4 regions of the Kitasatospora sp. NPDC096204 genome follow, and region 3 is predicted to be linked to each of the others. Evidence: riboswitches for the same ligand, from Rfam matches in the RefSeq annotation. Region 3 holds a riboswitch; each other region holds the start of a gene.
What was found. A riboswitch is a leader RNA that binds a small molecule or an ion and turns the genes downstream of it on or off. The one in region 3 is predicted to bind cyclic di-AMP.
Positions count from the first base shown of each region.

Region 1 (4,732 bases), on a different contig from region 3:
AGGTACGGGATCAGCCGGAACAGCAGCGTGTGCGCCGCCGCCCCGGCCGCGGCGTCCTTGTTGAGCACCAGCAGCACCACCACCCCGGCCATCGCCGCCCCGCCCACCAGCGGCGCGACCAGCGTCCGGAACCAGTGGGCGGTCTCCGGGTGCCGCCCCCGCACGTGGAAGTACCCGACCACGGCGAAGGAGCAGAGCGTCTGCACGACCAGGATCGCCATCGTCCCGAGCAGCGCCAGCAGCGTGTACAGGTGCGCGTACGGGTCCATCCCGGCCGCCAGGAACCCCGCCACCAGCCCCACCGCGATCACCGACTGCACCACCGAGGCGACGTGCGGCGAGCCGTGCCGCGGATGGGTGCGGCCGAGCCCCCGGTGCAGCAGCCCCTCCCGCCCGATCGCGTACAGGTAGCGGGCCGCGCACTGGTGGAAGGCCATCGCGCAGGCGAACGAGCCGGTGACGACCAGCCATTGGAACACCTTCACCGCCCAGGCCCCCAGCTGTGCGCCGAGGGGATCGAAGAACAGGCTGTTGCCGTCCTTGCCCGGCACCGCGCCGTTCGCCACCGCGATCGCCCGCTCGACCCCGTTGCCGGACACGATCATCCAGGACACGAAGACGTAGAGCAGTCCGACCCCGATCACCGACACCAGCGTCGCCCGCGGCACCACACGCTTCGGGTCCCGGGACTCCTCCCCGTACATCGCGGTGGACTCGAACCCCACCCAGGACCAGAACGCGAAGAACAGGCCGAGCCCCGCCGCGGCCGCCGAACTCCCCACCCCCTTCAGTGCGTTCAGCGGGTTCACGGCCGCGAGCACGATCCCGTCCGGGCCTCCGCCGGAGAACAGCACCGCGAACGAGACCGCACTCAGCACCCCGATCTCCAGCACCAGCGCGACCCCGAGCACCTTGGCCGTCAGGTGCAGGTCGAACCAGGCCATCACCCCGATCACCGCCGCACCGGACAGCGCGTACCAGCCCCAGCCCAGCTCCACCCCGAGCTGCGAACGGACCAGCCCACGCAGCGAGTACGCGAAGAAGCCGAGGGCCGAGGCCTCGGTGACGACGTACGCGAGCACCGCCAGCAGGCCCGAGGCCATCCCGACCACCCGGCCCAGCCCGTGCGAGACGTAGCCGTAGAACGCGCCGGCCGCGGTGATGTGCCGGGCCATCGCCACGTAGCCGACCGAGAACACCGTCAGCACCACGGTCGCCACGATGTACGCGGCGGGCGCGCCGACGCCGTTGCCCTGCCCGACGATGATCGGCAGGTTGCCGGTCATCGCGGTGATCGGGGCGGCGGTGGCGAGCGCCATGAACACCACGCCGACCAGACCGACCGAATCGGCCTTCAGCCGGTCGACCCCGTCCTCCCCGGGCCGCTCCCGGCCGGCCGCCCTCCCCGCCACGCCCCCGCTCCGGACCGCCATCCGCCCTCCTCGCCTCCGGACCCGCCCGCCCGGCCGGACCGACCGGGCGCTGACCGTCCGCCAGCATGACGCTCCGCGGCCATCCGGGATTTCCCCGAAGCCCTCCGCTGCACCGGAGTTGACGCCGCGTTCGAGCCATCCGAACGGACCCGGGAACAGCCGGGCGGCGCGGAAACGGCAGTGGCCGGCCCGGCCGTACGAGGAGTCCTCGTACGGCCGGGCCGGCCTGGGCGTGTCCCGCGCCCATGTCCGCCGTGCGGCGATCACCCGGTCGAGCGGTCACCCGACATGACCATCCCGGAGGATCGTTTCGCCCCGCAGCGGCGGTGGTTCCGGAAACCCTCGGAGCTCAGCCGTGGGTCAGAGCGCGACGCCGTGCGCGCGCAGGTAGGCGACCGGGTTGATGTCCGAGCCGTACTCCGAGCCGTTGCGGATCTCGAAGTGCAGGTGCGGGCCGGTCACGTTGCCGGTGGCACCGGAGAGGCCGATCTGCTGGCCGACGGTGACGGTCTGACCGATCCGCACACCGATCGAGGAGAGGTGCGCGTACTCGGCGAAGTGGCCGTCGGCGAGCCTGATCTCGACCTCGTTGCCGTAGGCGCCGCCGTTGCCGGCCTTGACCACGACACCGTTGGCGATGGCGCGCAGCGGGGTGCCGGTGGAGGCGACGAAGTCCTGGCCGGTGTGGTGGCCGGAGGCCCACATCGAGCCGGCCACGCCGTAGGCGGTGCCAAGCCTCGGGCCGGCCAGCGGGGCGACGAAGCCGGAGGTGGCGGCGGCGACCGGAGTGGCGGTCACGGCCTTGGCCGGGGTGGCGACCTGCAGCTGGGTCTGCAGCTGCGCGGACGGCTTGGCGGCCTCGGTCCGCACCTGGACCTGGTCCTGCGCCTTGGCGGCCTGGGTCGCGGGAGCGGCCGGCTCGGCCGGGGCGGCGGGCTTCGCCGGAGCGGAGCCGGCCGACGGCGCGACGGCGTGGCCCGGCAGCGTGAGCTGCTGGCCCGGGAAGATCAGGTTCGGGTCGGCACCGACGACCGAGCGGTTCTGCTCGTACAGCGCGTGCCAGCCGCCCTCGACGTTCTTGACGTCGGCGATCCCGGACAGGGTGTCACCGCTGACGACGCGGTAGCTCTCCTGCGCGGCCTGGGTGGCCGGAGCGGCGGCCGGAATGGCGGCCGGAATGGCGGCCGGAGCGGCCGACTCGGCGGAGGCGGAGGCGGCGGCCTGCGAGACCGGGGCGGCCGGAGTGGTGTGGGCCTGGGCGCTCATCGCGGTGACGAGCGGGAGGGCGAAGGAGACACCGGTGACGGCGGTGGCGATGCCGATGCGGGCGGCGCGGGGCAGGGTGATACGACGAGCCTGAGCAGGCATGGAAGTTTCCTCTCCGACGCCTGCGAGGTGAGCTGTCGGGTTCGGGCTGGAGTTGCCCGGCCGCATGCGCGGCTTCACCCCTAGCCGGTCCTGGACGCCCGCGCCCTGAGGCGCGAACTCCGGTCCGGCGACTTACCTGTGGGTCCCCCGCTCCTGCCGTACAGAGTTCGTTTCGAACCACCGGGCAGCGGCAGGACTCGGCGTTCCACCCGGCGGATCCGTCCGGACTGGCCGGGCGGTCGCTGAACTAAAACCCATCCGTTCGGGTGAAGCAATGTCGATCTTTGAAAGCGCAACCATCCCCCCTCCCCCGGTGACCCTCCGCAGGCCCGGGCCCACGATCCGTACACAATCCATTCACCCCCCGCCACTGATCCACGACCCTGCGCCGAGATCCGCGACGCTGCGCAGCCGCCCGCTCACACCCCGCCCACCGTCAACACACCCACCGGTGACCCTTGTCACGTGCGCCCCGGCGGCGCAGGATTCGCCCGTGGCCACCTCAGAGGCCGGCACCCTGCGCCTGGGCACCGCGCAGGGCCGCTGGGTACTACTGGCGACGGTGCTCGGCTCCAGCATGGCGATGCTCGACGGCACCGTGGTGAACGTCGCCCTGCCCCGGATCGGCGCCGACCTCGGCGCCTCCCTCGCGTCCCTGCAATGGACCCTGAACGCCTATCTGCTCACCCTGGCCGGCCTGATCCTGCTCGGCGGCGCGCTGGGCGACCGCTACGGGCGGCGCAAGGTCTTCCTGATCGGCGTGGTCTGGTTCGCCATCGCCTCCGCGGCCTGCGCCGCCGCACCGAACATCCACGTGCTGATCGCCGCCCGCGCCGTCCAGGGCATCGGCGGGGCGCTGCTCACCCCGGGCTCGCTCGCCATGCTCCAGGCCGTCTTCCACCCTGACGACCGCTCGGCGGCGGTCGGCCTCTGGTCCGGCCTGGGCGGGGTGTCGGCCGCGGTCGGCCCGTTCCTCGGCGGCTGGCTGGTGGACGGCCCCGGCTGGCGCTGGATCTTCCTGCTGAACCTGCCGCTCGCCGCCGCCGTGATCGCCGTCGCCACCCGGTCGGTGCCGGAGAGCCGGGACAAGGACGCCTCCGGCCGCTTCGACGTGCTCGGCGCCGTGCTCGCCGCCCTCGCCCTCGGCGCGATCACCTACGCGCTGACCGCGGCCGGCGAGGGCCTGTCCCCCACCGTCTGGGTCAGCGGGGTGTTGGGAGTGGTGCTCGGCGTCGCCTTCGTGGCCGTCGAGCGCCGCGCGCCCGAACCGATGCTGCCGCTCGGCCTCTTCTCCTCCCGGCTGTTCACCGCGGTGAACCTGGTCACCCTGTGCGTGTACGCGGCGTTCAGCGGCGTCTTCTTCCTGCTGGTGGTACAGCTCCAGATCGTGTCCGGGTTCTCGCCGCTGGCCTCGGGCTTCGCCCTGGTGCCGATCACCGTGCTGATGCTGCTGCTGTCCGCCCGCGCCGGACGCCTCGGCAAGCGGATCGGCCCGCGCATCCCGCTCACCGTCGGCCCGATGCTGTGCGCCGCCGGGGTGCTGCTGATGCTGCGCATCGGCCCGGACTCCTCGTACTGGGTGGACGTGCTGCCCGCCGTCACGGTGATGGGCTGCGGCATGACGCTGCTGGTCGCACCGCTGACGGCGACCGTGCTGGCCGCCGTCGAAGTCCGCCACGCGGGCATCGCCAGCGGGGTCAACAACGCCGCCGCCCGCGCGGCCGGCCTGCTCGCGGTGGCCGCCCTGCCGGCGCTGGCCGGACTGAGCGGCGACGCCTACCGGGTGCCCTCCTCGGTCGATGCCGCCTTCCACACCGCCATGCTGATCTGCGCCGGCCTGCTGGTCGCCGGCGGGCTGATCGCCTCCGCGACCGTACGGGGCAACGTGCTCGCCCCCGACGAGCAGTCGGTGGCCGAGCCGAACTGCGACT
Region 1 is NZ_JBIWFT010000033.1:74,348-79,079, forward strand. It holds gene ACIQ87_RS29880 (APC family permease) at 1-1,433, opposite strand, end outside; gene ACIQ87_RS29885 (peptidoglycan DD-metalloendopeptidase family protein) at 1,794-2,801, opposite strand; cyclic di-AMP (ydaO/yuaA leader) riboswitch at 2,804-2,941, opposite strand; gene ACIQ87_RS29890 (MFS transporter) at 3,295-4,732, shown strand, end outside.
Region 1: another riboswitch for cyclic di-AMP. It lies ahead of ACIQ87_RS29885 (peptidoglycan DD-metalloendopeptidase family protein); the one in region 3 lies ahead of ACIQ87_RS12605 (NlpC/P60 family protein).

Region 2 (4,732 bases), on a different contig from region 3:
GCTCAGCCCGACCCCGCCCGGCCCGCCGCCGCGTCCTGCGACACCCCCGCCCCGCAGCTGTTCACCTGGGAGTTCGCCTCCGACCCGTACCCCGCCTACGCCTGGCTGCGCGAGCACGCCCCGGTGCACCGCACCACCCTGCCGAGCGGGGTGGAGGCCTGGCTGGTGACCAGGTACGCGGACGCCCGGCAGGCGCTCGCGGACAGCCGGCTGTCGAAGAACCCGGCGCACCACAGCGAGCAGGCGCACCGCACCGGCCGGGTGGGCATCCCGGGGGAGCGGCAGGCGGACCTGATGACCCACCTGCTGAACATCGACCCGCCGGACCACACCCGGCTGCGCCGCCTGGTGTCGAAGGCGTTCACGCCGCGCCGGGTGGCCGAGTTCGAGCCGCGGGTGCAGCAGCTCACCGACCGGCTGATCGACGGCTTCGCGCAGCGCGGCTCGGCGGACCTGATCCACGAGTTCGCCTTCCCGCTCCCCATCTACGCGATCTGCGACATGCTCGGGGTGCCGGCCGAGGACCAGGACGACTTCCGCGACTGGGCCGGGATGATGATCCGGCACGGCGGCGGCCGGCGCGGCGGCGTGGGGCGGGCGGTGAAGCGGATGCGGGCGTACCTGCTGGAGCTGATCCACCGCAAGCGCGCGGACCTCGGGGACGACCTGATCTCCGGTCTGATCCGGGCCAGTGACCACGGCGAGCACCTGACGGAGAACGAGGCCGCGGCGATGGCCTTCATCCTCCTGTTCGCGGGCTTCGAGACGACCGTGAACCTGATCGGCAACGGCACCTACGCGCTGCTGCGCAACCCGGAGCAGCGCTGGCTGCTGCAGGAGTCGGTGGCGCGCGGGGAGAGCGCGCTGCTGGAGACCGGGATCGAGGAACTCCTGCGCTACGACGGGCCGGTGGAGCTGGCGACCTGGCGGTTCGCGACCCGTCCGCTGACCATCGGCGGGGTGGACATCCCGGTCGGCGACCCGGTGCTGGTGGTGCTGGCCGCGGCGGACCGCGACCCGGCCAGGTTCGCCGCCGAGAACACCCTGGACCTGTCCCGGACGGACAATCCCCACCTGGGCTTCGGGCACGGCATCCACTACTGCATCGGCGCTCCGCTCGCCCGGCTGGAGGGGCGTGCCGCGCTGGCCACGCTGCTTTCCCGGCTGCCCGACCTGCGGCTCGCGCAGAGCCCGGACGACCTGCGCTGGCGCGGTGGCCTGATCATGCGTGGGCTGCGCGAACTACCGGTGGAATTCAGCCCGGAGAGCCGCTCTCCGCACACGCCTCCACAGGCCTCTCCGCACACCCCTCCACAGGCCCCTCGAACGCCTCCGACGTGCTGAGATCACGCTGACGGGACGTCGCCGATCGCCCGCCGACGGGGGTGTGAACACCCATCAATCCGGACATAACACCGCCGTTGGTAGGCGATTGAACACGGGCCGTAATTGTCGTGTGATATCGACGATATGAGCTTGTGATTGTCCTGATGATCTGTCTACTCTCCCTGGAGTTCGCAGCTGCGGACCTCGTGCGCGGAACGCCGAATCCTGCCCGCCGCGCCCGGGAAACCGACCAGACCCTGGGCAGGGGCGGGGGAACCAGGTTTGTTGCCGTCTCCCACGGCTTGGGGTGAAGCCGCCCGAGCGGAATCGTTTCCGCGTACGGCGGCCGGGCCACCTCCCGGTCCGAACCCGACAGCTCACCTCGCAGGCGTGCGGAGAGGGACCTCTTCATGCTGTTCGTTGGAACTGGCCGTCACCGTCGTCGCACCCAGGCCGAGAAGGCCATCGCCGTCGCCGGTGTGGCCGGCGTCGGACTCGCGATGCCGCTCCTCACCGCCACCGGCGCCTCCGCCGCCCCGGCCTCCACCTGGGACGCCGTCGCCCAGTGCGAGAGCGGCGGCAACTGGAGCATCAACACCGGCAACGGCTTCTACGGCGGCCTCCAGTTCACCTCCAGCACCTGGAAGGCGTACGGCGGCACCGCCTACGCGTCGCAGGCCAACCAGGCCAGCAAGGCCCAGCAGATCTCGGTCGCCGAGAAGGTGCTGGCCTCGCAGGGGCCGGGCGCCTGGCCGGTCTGCTCCCAGAAGGCGGGTCTGACCAAGGGTGGCGCCGCGGCCGTGGTCGACACCTCCTCGGACGCCAAGCCGCAGTCCGCCCCCAAGCAGCAGACCCCGAAGCCCGCCGCCAAGCCGGCCGCGCAGCAGCCCGCCGCCCAGAAGCCGGTGCAGAAGCCCGCCGCGCAGCCGGTCCAGCAGGCCGCCCCGCAGCAGCAGGCGCAGCCGCAGACCCCGGGCTTCTCCGGCAAGGCCGGCTGGGACGCCGACGCCAAGGTGTTCTGGTACCAGAACAACGGCGCCTGGTACTGGACCAGCCACCAGAGCGTCTACCAGCAGTACGCCGGCCAGGCCGCCGCCCAGCCGCAGTACGCCCCGCGCGCCGCCCAGCAGGCCCCGCAGGCCGCCGGCCACGACTACACCGTCCGCGCCGGGGACACCTTGTCGACCATCGCCGCCGCCCAGGGCGTGTCCGGCGGCTGGAACGCGCTGTACGAGCAGAACCACGCCACCGTCGGCGGCGACCCGAACCTGATAATGCCCGGCCAGGTGCTGCACCTCGGCTGAGCCCCCGCACCGCCGTCACCCCGGTCACCGCCCCCGCCGTGACCCGGCGTCGGTGCCGCTCCGCCCCGCCGTCCGAAGGGGACCGGTCCTACCGGTCCCCTTCGTCCGCATTCGCCCGCGCCGGTGGGACAAGCTGGGACAAGCAGGTGAACTACCGGTGGGTAGTGGGGCCACACGCTGAGACGGAACCGAGGTGGAGGTGGCCCCGGGAGCCCGGGCGGTTAGGCTCTGGTCGTAACGACTCCGCAATCGTCCTGCTGACAGCACCCACCGTCAGACCGGACCCTGCTTCCGCAAGGAGATGCCTCGTGCCGTCCATCGATGTCGTCGTAGCCCGTGAGATCCTCGATTCGCGCGGCAACCCCACGGTCGAGGTCGAGGTCGGCCTCGACGACGGCAGCACGGGTCGTGCCGCTGTCCCGTCGGGTGCCTCCACCGGCGCCTTCGAGGCGCTGGAGCTGCGCGACGGCGACAAGAACCGCTACTTCGGCAAGGGCGTCGAGAAGGCCGTCCTGGCCGTCATCGAGCAGATCGGCCCGGAGCTGGTCGGCTACGACGCCACCGAGCAGCGCCTGATCGACCAGGCCATGCTGGACCTGGACGCCACCCCGGACAAGTCCTCGCTCGGCGCCAACGCCATCCTGGGCGTCTCGCTGGCCGTCGCGCACGCCGCCTCCGAGGCCAGCGACCTGCCGCTGTTCCGCTACCTGGGCGGCCCGAACGCGCACGTCCTGCCGGTCCCGATGATGAACATCCTCAACGGTGGGTCGCACGCCGACTCCAACGTCGACATCCAGGAGTTCATGATCGCCCCGATCGGTGCGGAGTCCTTCTCCGAGGCCGTCCGCTGGGGCGTCGAGGTCTACCACACGCTCAAGGGCGTGCTGAAGGAGCGCGGCCTGTCCACCGGTCTGGGCGACGAGGGCGGCTTCGCCCCGAACCTGGACTCCAACCGCGAGGCCCTGGACCTCATCGTCGAGGCCATCAAGAAGGCCGGCTACGTGCCCGGCCGTGACGTCGCGCTGGCCCTGGACGTCGCCTCCTCCGAGTTCTACGAGGACGGCGCCTACCACTTCGAGGGCAAGGAGCTCACCGCCGCCGAGCTCATCGAGTACTACGCCGAGCTGGTCGCCGCCTACCCGCTGGTCTCCATCGAGGACCCGCTGGACGAGTCGGACTGGGACGGCTGGAAGGCCATGACCGAGAAGCTGGGCGACAAGGTCCAGCTGGTCGGCGACGACCTGTTCGTCACCAACCCGGCCCGCCTGGCCCGCGGCATCGAGACCGGCACCGCCAACGCGCTGCTGGTGAAGGTGAACCAGATCGGCTCGCTGACCGAGACCCTGGACGCCGTCGAGCTGGCCCAGCGCAACGGCTACCGCTGCATGATGTCGCACCGCTCCGGCGAGACCGAGGACGTCACCATCGCCGACCTGGCCGTCGCCACCAACTGCGGCCAGATCAAGACCGGCGCCCCGGCCCGCTCCGAGCGCGTCGCCAAGTACAACCAGCTGCTGCGCATCGAGGAGATCCTCGACGACGCCGCCGAGTACGCCGGCCGCGGCGCCTTCCCGCGCTTCCGCTCCGCCGAGTGACCAGCGGATCAGTACGGCGAGTCCGGGGCTGAGCGCCCCGGGCCCGGGGGCCGAGTGCTCCCGGTAGCGCACGCCTGACCGGTGCCCCGCCGTTCACCCCGTAGGGTGGACGGCGGGGCACCGTCGCGACCAGGAGGGGATACGGGAGATGGCTGGCTGGAGGATCCCGGGCTTGGCGGCCCGGCCCCGGTTCACGAGCCGGGCGACCGTCCTCGTCCTGGTGCTCTGCTCCCTGGTGGCGATCCTCGCCTACCCGACGCGGCAGTTCATCTCCCAGCGCGCCGAGATCTCCGCCCAGCGGGCGAAGGCCGACCACGCGCGCCAGCAGGTCGAGCAGCTGCGCCGGGAGCGGGCCCGCTGGCAGGACCCGGAGTACGTCAAGGCGCAGGCCCGCGCCCGGCTGCACTACGCGGTGCCGGGGGAGACCCCGTACATCGCGGTGGACCCGGCCGGCCAGGGCTCCGCCCAGCCCTCCTCGTCCGCGGCCGGTGCGGCCTCCGCCCGGAA
Region 2 is NZ_JBIWFT010000022.1:142,092-146,823, forward strand. It holds gene ACIQ87_RS24280 (cytochrome P450) at 1-1,344, shown strand, start outside; cyclic di-AMP (ydaO/yuaA leader) riboswitch at 1,565-1,731, shown strand; gene ACIQ87_RS24285 (transglycosylase family protein) at 1,737-2,630, shown strand; gene eno (phosphopyruvate hydratase) at 2,939-4,225, shown strand; gene ACIQ87_RS24295 (septum formation initiator family protein) at 4,374-4,732, shown strand, end outside.
Region 2: another riboswitch for cyclic di-AMP. It lies ahead of ACIQ87_RS24285 (transglycosylase family protein); the one in region 3 lies ahead of ACIQ87_RS12605 (NlpC/P60 family protein).

Region 3 (4,732 bases):
GTGGTGGACGCAGCGAAGGAGCCCGGCGAAGCCCAGGGGCTTCAGCCCGCTGCGGCCGAGGCCCAGGCCGAGGCGGCCGGGACGGCGGACGACTCCTCCGGGCCCGCGGCGGAGCGCGTGGTCGAGAAGCTCGACCGTCCGCTGCCCGAGGGGGTGCGTCGGCGCGTGGTCGGGCTGGCCTCGGACGCGCTCGGCGGGCTGCCGCCGGCCGAGCTCCCGCAGAGCCTGCGCCAGTACGTCAAGTTCACGCCGGCGCGGCGGGCCAAGTACGCGGCCACGGCGTTGGCGGCGGCGCTGGAGGCGGAGCCGGCCTTCCGGGTGCGGATAGCTGAGCGGCTGCGCCTCGGGCAGCCGGACCTGGTGAGGGCGCTGGAGTCCGGCACCGTCCCGAGCGCCGCCGATCCGATGGACGTCGCGGCCGCCGCCTACCTGGTGCGTTCGGTGGGCTGGAGCCGGCTGGTGGCCGAGGCCGGCGAGGAGGCCGAGCGGGCCGGTGCCGAGGACGCGGCCGCGGAGGCGGCCCGGCTGGTGGAGAAGCTGCAGGCCGAGCTGGCCGAGGTGCGGGCCGCCGCCCGGGCGGACCTGGACCGGCAGCGCGCCGAGTCCGACGGTGTCCGCAAGGAGGCCGAGTCGCTGCGCAAGAAGGTGCGGTCGCTGGAGAGCGACACCCGCCGGGCGCAGGCCGAGACCCGCCGGGTGAGCGGTGAGCTGGAGGCCCTGAAGGCGCAGGCCGCGGCCGAGCGCGGCGCCGCCGAGACCGAGGCGCGCAGGCTCCGGCACCGGCTCTCCGAACTGGAGACCGCGGCCGAGCAGGGCCGCCGGTCGGCCCGCGAGGGGCGCGGCGTCGAGGACATGCGGCTGCGGCTGCTGCTGGACACCGTGCTGCAGTCTGCGCAGGGGCTGCAGCGGGAGCTGGCGCTGCCGGTCTCCCAGATCCGCCCGGCGGACCTGGTGGAGGCGGTGGTGCCGGGGGCGGCCTCGCCGCACGACGTGGCCCGGCGCGGGCTGGCCGAGGACGATCCGGCGCTGCTGGACCAGCTGCTGGCGATCCCCCAGGTGCACCTGGTGGTGGACGGCTACAACGTGACCAAGACCGGCTATCCGGCGCTGCCGCTGGAGCAGCAGCGGATCCGGCTGCTGGGCGGGCTGGCGATGCTGGCCCAGCGCACCCAGGCGGAGGTCACCTGTGTGTTCGACGGGCAGGACCTGGACGTCCCGGTGATCATGGCGCCACCGCGCGGGGTCCGGGTGCGGTTCAGCCGGACCGGGGAGACGGCCGACGAGCTGATCCGCCGTCTGGTGCGGGCCGAGCCGCAGGGCCGTCCGGTGGTGGTGGTGTCCACCGACCGGGAGGTCGCGGAGGGCGTGCGGAAGGCGGGCGCGCGCCCCGTGGCGTCGGTGCTGCTGCTGAACCGGCTGGCCCGGCCCTGACCTCGGCCGATTCCGTGTGATTCCTGGTCAGGGGCGGTGTCGGGGCATGGTGAGGGGGCCGTGGAGTCAGCGTGGGGTGGCCGAGTTCATGCCATCGGGGGAGTGGCACAACGGATAGATCTTCACTAAGGTCTGGCGTCAAACCTATTTTCGGGAATCTCATCCCATCAGGTGAGTCCGATGGAAGAAGGAGCCGGTCCCTTGGCCTCCCACCGCCGTCCCAAGCAGCCGAGCCGCGCACGGATCTCCGTGCTCACCGCTGCCGCTGCGACCGCGGTCGCCCTCTCCGCCCAGGTGGCCGCGCACGCCGCGCCGCAGCCGAACAAGGCGGACGTCAAGGCGCAGATCGACCAGCTCCAGGAGGAGCAGGAGCAGGCGGCGGAGAAGTACAACGGCGCCAAGGAGCGGGCCGACCAGCTGCGCAAGCAGGCCGACCAGCTGCAGGACCAGGTGGCCCGCAGCCAGGAGCAGATGACCCAGCTCCAGGGCGGCCTGGCCGAGGTGGCGGGGGATCAGTACCGCTCCGGCGGCATCGACCCGTCCGTCCAGCTGATGCTCTCCTCCGACCCGTCCGGCTACCTGGAGAAGGCCTCGACCGTCCAGCAGGCCAGCACTAGCCAGGCCGAGGCGCTCAAGGGGCTGCTGGAGCAGCAGCGCCGGCTGGACCAGGAGAAGGCCGAGGCGGCCGCCGTGCTGGCCTCGCTGGACACCACCACCAAGGACCTCAACCAGGCCAAGGCGGACGTCAACACCAAGCTGAAGACCGCCCAGGACCTGCTGAACTCGCTCAGCGCCGCCGACCGCGCCGCGCTGAAGGCCCAGCAGGCGCAGGACGACCGCGCCTCGCGCGGCAGCGAGCGGGTCGACCTCGGCAGCCTGCCGCCGGCCAGCGGCTACGCGGCCGTGGCGATGGCCAAGGCGATGAGCAAGCAGGGCTCGCCGTACGTGTGGGGCGCCACCGGCTCGACCACCTTCGACTGCTCGGGCCTGATGGTCTGGTCGTACGGGCAGGCGGGCGTCTCGCTGCCGCGCACCTCGCAGGAGCAGGGCCACTACGGCACCCGGGTGCCCTCGCTGGACCAGGCCCAGCCGGGAGACCTGGTGATCTACGGCTCCGACATGCACCACGTCGGGATGTACATCGGCAACGGCATGGTGGTCCACGCGCCGCACACCGGTGACGTGGTGAAGGTGATGAAGGCCGACGCGATGCCGATCAACACCATCCGCCGGGTCTGACGGCCCGACACGCCCGCGGGCTCCTCGGGGGCCTGTGAAAAGCGCCACCCTCCCCGTGGGGGTGGCGTTCGGCTTTCCCGCCCTTTCGTGACCACATGCTGAGAACCGATCAGCCTTCTGTGTGCCAGTGGTCACCATCGGTCATTTTCACAAAAGAACTTGGGTAATCTTCTGTCTTTTTTCTGACAAGGATTTGAACGGATCACGGTTCAGTTACTAGGGTCATGCTCCGAACCACCGCACTGTCGATCGCCCAGCCAGGGTGTCGGCGGTGGTTACCGCCGAGTTCGCGAGGCAGCGGGGCAGGTCGAAGCGACTGCCCGACAGGGGAGCCCAGTGTTCGGGGGCGCTGCGGAGCGGAGCCGGGGAACCATGTTCCTCCGGGGTGAATCGGCGCCAGGTCGGCCGGTGAAACGGCCGTGAGGCGTCGTAGGGCATGCTTCCGGCCCGAACCCGTCAGCTCACCCGGTAGGCGGACGTAGGAAGAAGGAGTCCGCCTTCGTGGCGTCCCATCGTCGTCCCAAGCCCGCCGGTCGCGCTCGCGTCTCGATCCTGACGGGTGTCGCCGCGGCGGCCGTCGTCCTCTCCGCGCAGGGTGCCCACGCGGACCCGCAGCCGACCAAGGAACAGGTCAAGGGGCAGGTCGACCAGCTCAACGAGCAGGCCGAGGTCGCGACCGAGAACTACAACGCCGCCCAGGCCAAGCAGCAGGAGCTGGAGAAGCAGGTCTCCGGCCTGCAGGACCAGGTGGCCCGTCAGCAGGCCCAGGTCACCGAGCTCCAGGGCGGCCTCGCCGAGATCGCCGGCGAGCAGTACCGCAACGGGGGCATATCCCCGACCGTCCAGCTGATGTTCTCCTCCAGCCCGGACACCTTCCTCAGCCAGGCCGGCACGCTGAACCAGGCCGGCAGCACCCAGAAGGGGCAGCTGAAGGAACTCCAGGAGCAGCAGCGCAAGCTCGACCAGGACCGCAACGAGGCCCAGGGCAAGCTCGCCGAGCTGGAGTCGACCACCCAGCAGCTGAAGGCCTCCAAGGACGAGGTCCAGGGCAAGCTGAAGGCGGCCCAGGACCTGCTCAACACCCTGACCGAGCAGGACCGTCAGGCGCTGCGCCAGGCCGAGGAGAAGGCCGCGGCCGACGCCAGGGCCAAGGCCGACGCCGCCCAGGCGCAGCAGCAGCAGGCCGACCGCGCCTCGCGCGACAACAGCCGCGGCAACCTGGCGGCCCCCACCACCACCGCTCCGGTGAACGTGGCCGCGGGCAGCTCGCGCGGTGCCGCCGCCCTCTCGTACGCCGCGTCCAAGGTCGGCAGCCCGTACGTCTGGGGCGCCACCGGCCCGGGCTCCTTCGACTGCTCCGGTCTGATGGTCTGGGCGTTCAACCAGGCGGGCGTGTCGCTGCCGCGCACCTCGCAGGCGCAGGCGGGGGCCGGCACCCGGCTCGGTACGGACCTCTCCAAGGCCCAGCCCGGCGACCTGCTGATCTTCTACAGCGACGCCCACCACGTCGGCATCTACGCCGGCAACGGCCAGGTGCTGCACGCCCCCAAGCCGGGTGCGTCGGTGCGCTACGAGGCCGTCACCAACATGCCGCTGACGGGCATCGTGCGGGTCTGATCCCCGCTCGGACGCCTCCGGGCCCGGCCTTCCCCAGGGAAGGCCGGGCCTGCGGCTTTTCCGGCGGGTCGAGCTGATGTCCGATTAGGGGTCGAATATTCGGGTTGGGAGGGGTTTGGACTCGCTTGCCCGGACTCGCTAACGTCTGCCACCGGACTCCCGCTCTACGGCCGCCCGTCCCGGTGCGGCGGCGGGGCCGCGCCGCAGGATTGGAGCCGCTGCCGCCATGCCCGTGCACCGTCGTTCCCAACTGCTCACCCGGGCGCTGGTGCTGACCGCGGCCGCCGCCACCGCGCTGGGCGTGGCCGCCGGAGGCCGCGCCCAGGCCGCGCCGGACAGCCCGGACCCGGGCGACCGTCAGGACGTCAGGACGCAGGTCGAGCAGCTGTACGACGAGGCCGAGCAGGCCTCGGAGAAGGCGAACGCGGCGCAGGAGGCCCAGCGG
Region 3 is NZ_JBIWFT010000009.1:167,806-172,537, reverse strand. It holds gene ACIQ87_RS12615 (NYN domain-containing protein) at 118-1,431, shown strand; gene ACIQ87_RS12610 (NlpC/P60 family protein) at 1,633-2,670, shown strand; cyclic di-AMP (ydaO/yuaA leader) riboswitch at 3,008-3,161, shown strand; gene ACIQ87_RS12605 (NlpC/P60 family protein) at 3,172-4,287, shown strand; gene ACIQ87_RS12600 (NlpC/P60 family protein) at 4,514-4,732, shown strand, end outside.

Region 4 (4,732 bases), on a different contig from region 3:
AAGACCCAGTGGTACAGCGGGTAGAGCGTCAGGACCCAGCCGAGCACCAGGAACACCAGCGTCACCGCGAAGCTGAACACCGCCCAGGGGAACATCACCACCTGGTACAGCACCGCCTTCCAGCCGGCCCCGTCCGCCAGCCGAGCGGTGACGGCGCCCCAGCCGCCCGGGCGGACCTGGCGCACCGGCTCCGGGCCGGGGACGTCCAGGGCCAGCATGCCGCGCACCCGGGCCCGCTCCAGCCGGCCGAAGCCGCGGGCGAGGCCGGTCAGGGCGCCCAGCACGGGCAGGCCGATGACGGTGACGAAGGTGCCGAGGCCGAGGCAGAACAGGATGATCGACGCGGCGAACCCGGCGATCGCCACCGGCAGGCCGCTGAGCGCGAAGCCGACCTCGCGGTAGTAGTAGGCCGAGAACGGCGCCCGCCACAGGGCCGGCCGCCGCTGCGTCCGGCGGGCCCGGACAGGGCGCGGGTCGTCACCGTAACCGCCCGGGACATCCCGACCCCGGTCCTCCATGCTGCGGCTGCTGCTCATGCTCCCGGCCCCCGGCCCCTCGTACTGTCGGTCGTTCGTCCCGCTGACGAGGTCCAGTCTGGCGGACGGGCCGGCCGGCGGGGATCCGGAGGCCTGGCGGATCCGGGGTGGGGTTAACCCCCCTCCGCCCGGACGGCCGGGCCCGGCCACTCGTCGGCGAGCAGCGAGTAGAGGTACGAGTCGGACCAGACGCCGTCCTCGAACACGTCGTGCCGCAGCCGCCCCTCCAGCCGGAAGCCCAGCCCGGTGAGCACCTTGACGGAGGCCGTGTTGGCCACGGCGACCCGGGCGGCCAGCCGGTGCAGGTCCAGCGGGCCGAAGGCGAGGTCGCAGAGCAGGCCGACGGTCTCGCCCGCGTAGCCGCGGCCCCAGCACCCGCGGGCCAGCACGCACCCGAGCCAGGCGGCACGGTGCCCTTCGAGGGTGAGCGAGGCCTGCCCGATCGGCGTCGCGTCGTCCGGCTCCTCGGCGTCGGCGAGCCTGGTGACGGCGAGCCGGTAGGTGTCCCGCTCCTCGGCCATCGCCTCCTCCAGGTAGAGCTCGACCTGGTCGGCGCAGTCCTCCCGGTCGCTCGGCCCGAAGGGCAGGTACCGGGTGACCTCCGGGTCGCCGAGCAGCGCGTGCAGCGCGTCCACGTCGCCCTCGGTGTGGTGGTACTCGCGGACGGCCAGTCGCGGGCCGGTGAGTCGTACGGGGACCATGGCTGCCGACCCTATCCCCGCCCGGCGGCTACCGTTCGGACTATGAACGACGAAGACCTGCGGCTCGCCCCGCGCACCAAGGCCGCCGACCTGCTCGCCTGGGCGGCCGAGCAGGGCCGCGCGCCGGTGGCCGAGGGGCCGCTGCGCGCGGTGCTGGCGCTGCTGGAGCTGGGCGAGGGCAGGATGCACGACGGCTGGCCCGAACTGACCTCCGACGCGGTGGAGCACCTGCTCCACGAGCGGCTCCACCTGTACGTCCAACCCGCGCCCGAGGAGGACCCGCTCGCCTACGGCGACGCCGTCCGGCTGCTGGTCGACCACCAGCGGGCGGCCCGCCGGCTGAACGCCAAGCGCCAGGAGCGGCTGCACGAGGAGGCCGAGTGGCAGGGAGAGGTCGCGACCGGGCTGCTGCGCCGCGCCGACCTGGTGACCTGGCCCCGGCTGTACGCGCTGCTGCTGCACGCGCACGGGGCGGACGTCACGGACCCGGAGGCGGTGCGGGAGTGGCTGGCCGGCTTCGGGGAGTTCGCCGAGGAGGAGCGGCTGGCGGCGTTCGAGGCGCTGGCGTCGGCCGGCTGGCTGGACGAGCCGGACGAGCGGGGCTGGGGCCCGGCCCGGGTGCTGTCGGTGGGCATGGCCACGGACGGCGCGCGTCGGCTGCTGGAGCAGGGCCTGATGCGGCGCAGCTACCGCAACCTGGCGCGGCTGACCGCGCTGGGCCGGCCGATGCCGGACGAGCTGGCCGGGGACTTCGGGAGGTTCGAGGAGGCGGCGGTGGACGCGGCGCTCGACCTGTTCGGCGCCTGGACGGTGCCGGGGCTGCCGCGGCTGCTGGTGACGGAGTTCCCGGAGCTGGCGCCGGAGCCGGGCCCGGAGGAGATCGACGCGTACCTGGCGCAGCTGCCCGTCGAGGAGTGAGACGCGGCGCGGGAGGCCCCCGGCCCGGGGGCCTCCCGCGGGTGCGTCGGTGCGCGTGCGTCAGGGGTTGAGGCCGCGCTGCTGGAGCCAGGGCTCCGGGTCGACCGGGGCGCCGCCGCCGGGGCGGACCTCCATGTGCAGGTGGGGGCCGGTGACGTTGCCGGTCGCGCCGACCTTGCCGATCTGCTGGCCGGAGGCGACCTTGCCGGAGCCCTTGGTGATCGAGGAGAGGTGGCAGTACCAGATCTCGGTGCCGTCGGGCAGGGTCTCGACGATCCGGTAGCCGTACGAGCCGGCCCAGCCGGCCGAGGTGATGGTGCCCTGGCCGAGCGCGTAGACGGGGGTGCCGGTGTCGGCGGCGAAGTCCAGGCCGGTGTGCAGGTTGGCCCAGTAGCGGGCGCTCTGGCCGTAGTGGGCGGAGAGCCGGTAGTCGTTCACCGGGAGGGTGAGGGCGGCGGCCTTGGCCCGCTCGGCCTCCTCGGCGGCGCGCTTGGCCTCGGCCTCCTTGGCGGCGGCCTTGGCCTCCGCCTCCTGGGCGGCCTGCACCCGGGCGGTCTCCTCGGCGGCGGTGCGCTGGCTGTCGGCCTGGTGCTGGATGCGGGCGGCGAGCGCGAGGCCGGGGTCGGCGGCGAGGGCGACCGGGGTCTCGTCCGGGACCTCGACGGCGGGGGCGGCGGCCGGGGTCGCCGAGGCGAAGCCGGTGGCGCCCAGCGTGGCGGCGACGGCGGTGACGCCGAGCAGCGGGGAGGCCCCGCGGGTCTGACGCGGCATCCGGTGGCGGTTGGTGTCGGCCTCCGCGGCGAATGCCTCCGGGCCGAAGGCCTCGGGGCCGTCCGTGCCGGGGTGGTCGAGGAGCTGGGTACCGGCTGCGGGGCCGGCCGGGTGTGCCGGGGTGTGCGTCGACGCCACGGAGGCGCGCTCCTTTCCTTCCTTCGCGCCTACCGGGTTAGCTGACGGGTTCGGAGCAGGAAGGTCTCCTACGGCCGGGCCGGAGCCCCGCCGATTCACCCCAAGGAACGTGGTTCCCCGGCTCCCTGACCTGCCCGGAGGCGGGTCTGCGGGATTAGGCGACGGCGCACGGTGCCGTCTGGGTACGGCGTTGACGACCGCGCTGCGTTATCAAACGTTAATCCTAGGAGGCTCTGATTCCAAGCCATCCGTTTCGGGCCGCCCGATGGCAGGTGAACGGACGTCAACGAACGGCCCCTCACGCACGGCCCCATCTGAGTACCCCTACTCATGTGCGGCCCGGCCGGACGGCCGCATCCTGACGCCATGAGCGCACCGATGCAGACCCGCACCACGGCCGCGTACCACATCCAGGCCGTCCTCTCCTTCGCCCTGTCGGGCATCGCCCTCGCCGCCGGGATCGCCTACCTGCCGGTCGGCGGGTGGACCAGGGCCTTCCTGGGGATCGGGCTCCTCTACACCGTCACCTCCGCGTTCACGCTGGCGAAAGTGGTCCGGGACCGGCAGGAGTCCAACGAGATGGTCACCCGGGTGGACCAGGCCCGGCTGGAGAAGCTGCTCAGCGAGCACGACCCGTTCAAGGTGGAAGGGGCCTGACCACACCCGCCCGACCGCACCCGCCCGACCGCACCCCCTTCCCCCGGCCCGCAGACCGCTTGACGGCTAAGGCTATTAGCCTTAGCTTTATGGCTATCGGCAGTACCGCCGATGCCCCGCACCGGCGGCCCGAGGAGGACCCCGTGAACGGCACCATCACCCCGAGCACCCAGTACCTGACCGTCCCCGGCGGCCGGATCGCCTTCGACGACACCCGGCAGGGCAACGGCACCCCCGTCGTCCTGCTCCCGGGCATGCTCGACAGCCGGGCCGCGTACCGGCACCTGCGCCCGCTGCTGGTCGCCGCCGGCCACCGGGTCGTCACCATGGACCTGCGGGGCTTCGGCGAATCCTCGATCGGCTGGGACGACTACGGCCCGGCCGCCATCGCCGGCGACGTCCTCGCCCTGCTGGACCACCTCGGCATCGAGCGCGCCGTCCTCGCCGGCAACTCCTACACCGGGGCGACGGTCGTGAAGGCCGCCGGGGACGCGCCCGAGCGGGTCGCCGGGATCGTCCTGATCGACGCCTTCGTCGAGAGCCCGCCGCCGAACGCCCTGATGCGCGGCGTCATGGCCCTCATGGGCACCGCCCTCGTCCACTGGCCGGCCTCCTGGGGCTTCTACCTGCGCCGGATGGCCTTCCCCGGCGCCAAGCCCGCCGACTTCGACGCGTACGTGGGCGGGCTGGTCGCCGCGCTGCGCACCCCGGGACGGAAGACCGCCACCCGCGGCTACGTCCACGGCGACTCGGCGCCGGTCGGCTGGACGGCCGCGGTGCGGTGCCCGGCACTGGTGGTCATGGGCGGCAAGGACCCCGACTTCCCGAAGCCGGAGCTCGTCGCCGACCGGCAGGCCGCCGCGCTCGGCGCGCGGAAGGCGATGATCGAGGGGTCCGGGCACTACCCGATGGCCGACAACCCGGCGGCCACCGCGGACGCCCTGCTGCCGTTCCTCGCCGAGCTCGGCTGAGCGGCGCCCCCGGCCCCACCCGGCCCCGTCCGGCCCCGTC
Region 4 is NZ_JBIWFT010000053.1:22,413-27,144, forward strand. It holds gene ACIQ87_RS36535 (sensor domain-containing protein) at 1-536, opposite strand, end outside; gene ACIQ87_RS36540 (GNAT family N-acetyltransferase) at 650-1,237, opposite strand; gene ACIQ87_RS36545 (hypothetical protein) at 1,280-2,155, shown strand; gene ACIQ87_RS36550 (M23 family metallopeptidase) at 2,216-3,064, opposite strand; cyclic di-AMP (ydaO/yuaA leader) riboswitch at 3,077-3,235, opposite strand; gene ACIQ87_RS36555 (YiaA/YiaB family inner membrane protein) at 3,431-3,721, shown strand; gene ACIQ87_RS36560 (alpha/beta fold hydrolase) at 3,811-4,692, shown strand.
Region 4: another riboswitch for cyclic di-AMP. It lies ahead of ACIQ87_RS36550 (M23 family metallopeptidase); the one in region 3 lies ahead of ACIQ87_RS12605 (NlpC/P60 family protein).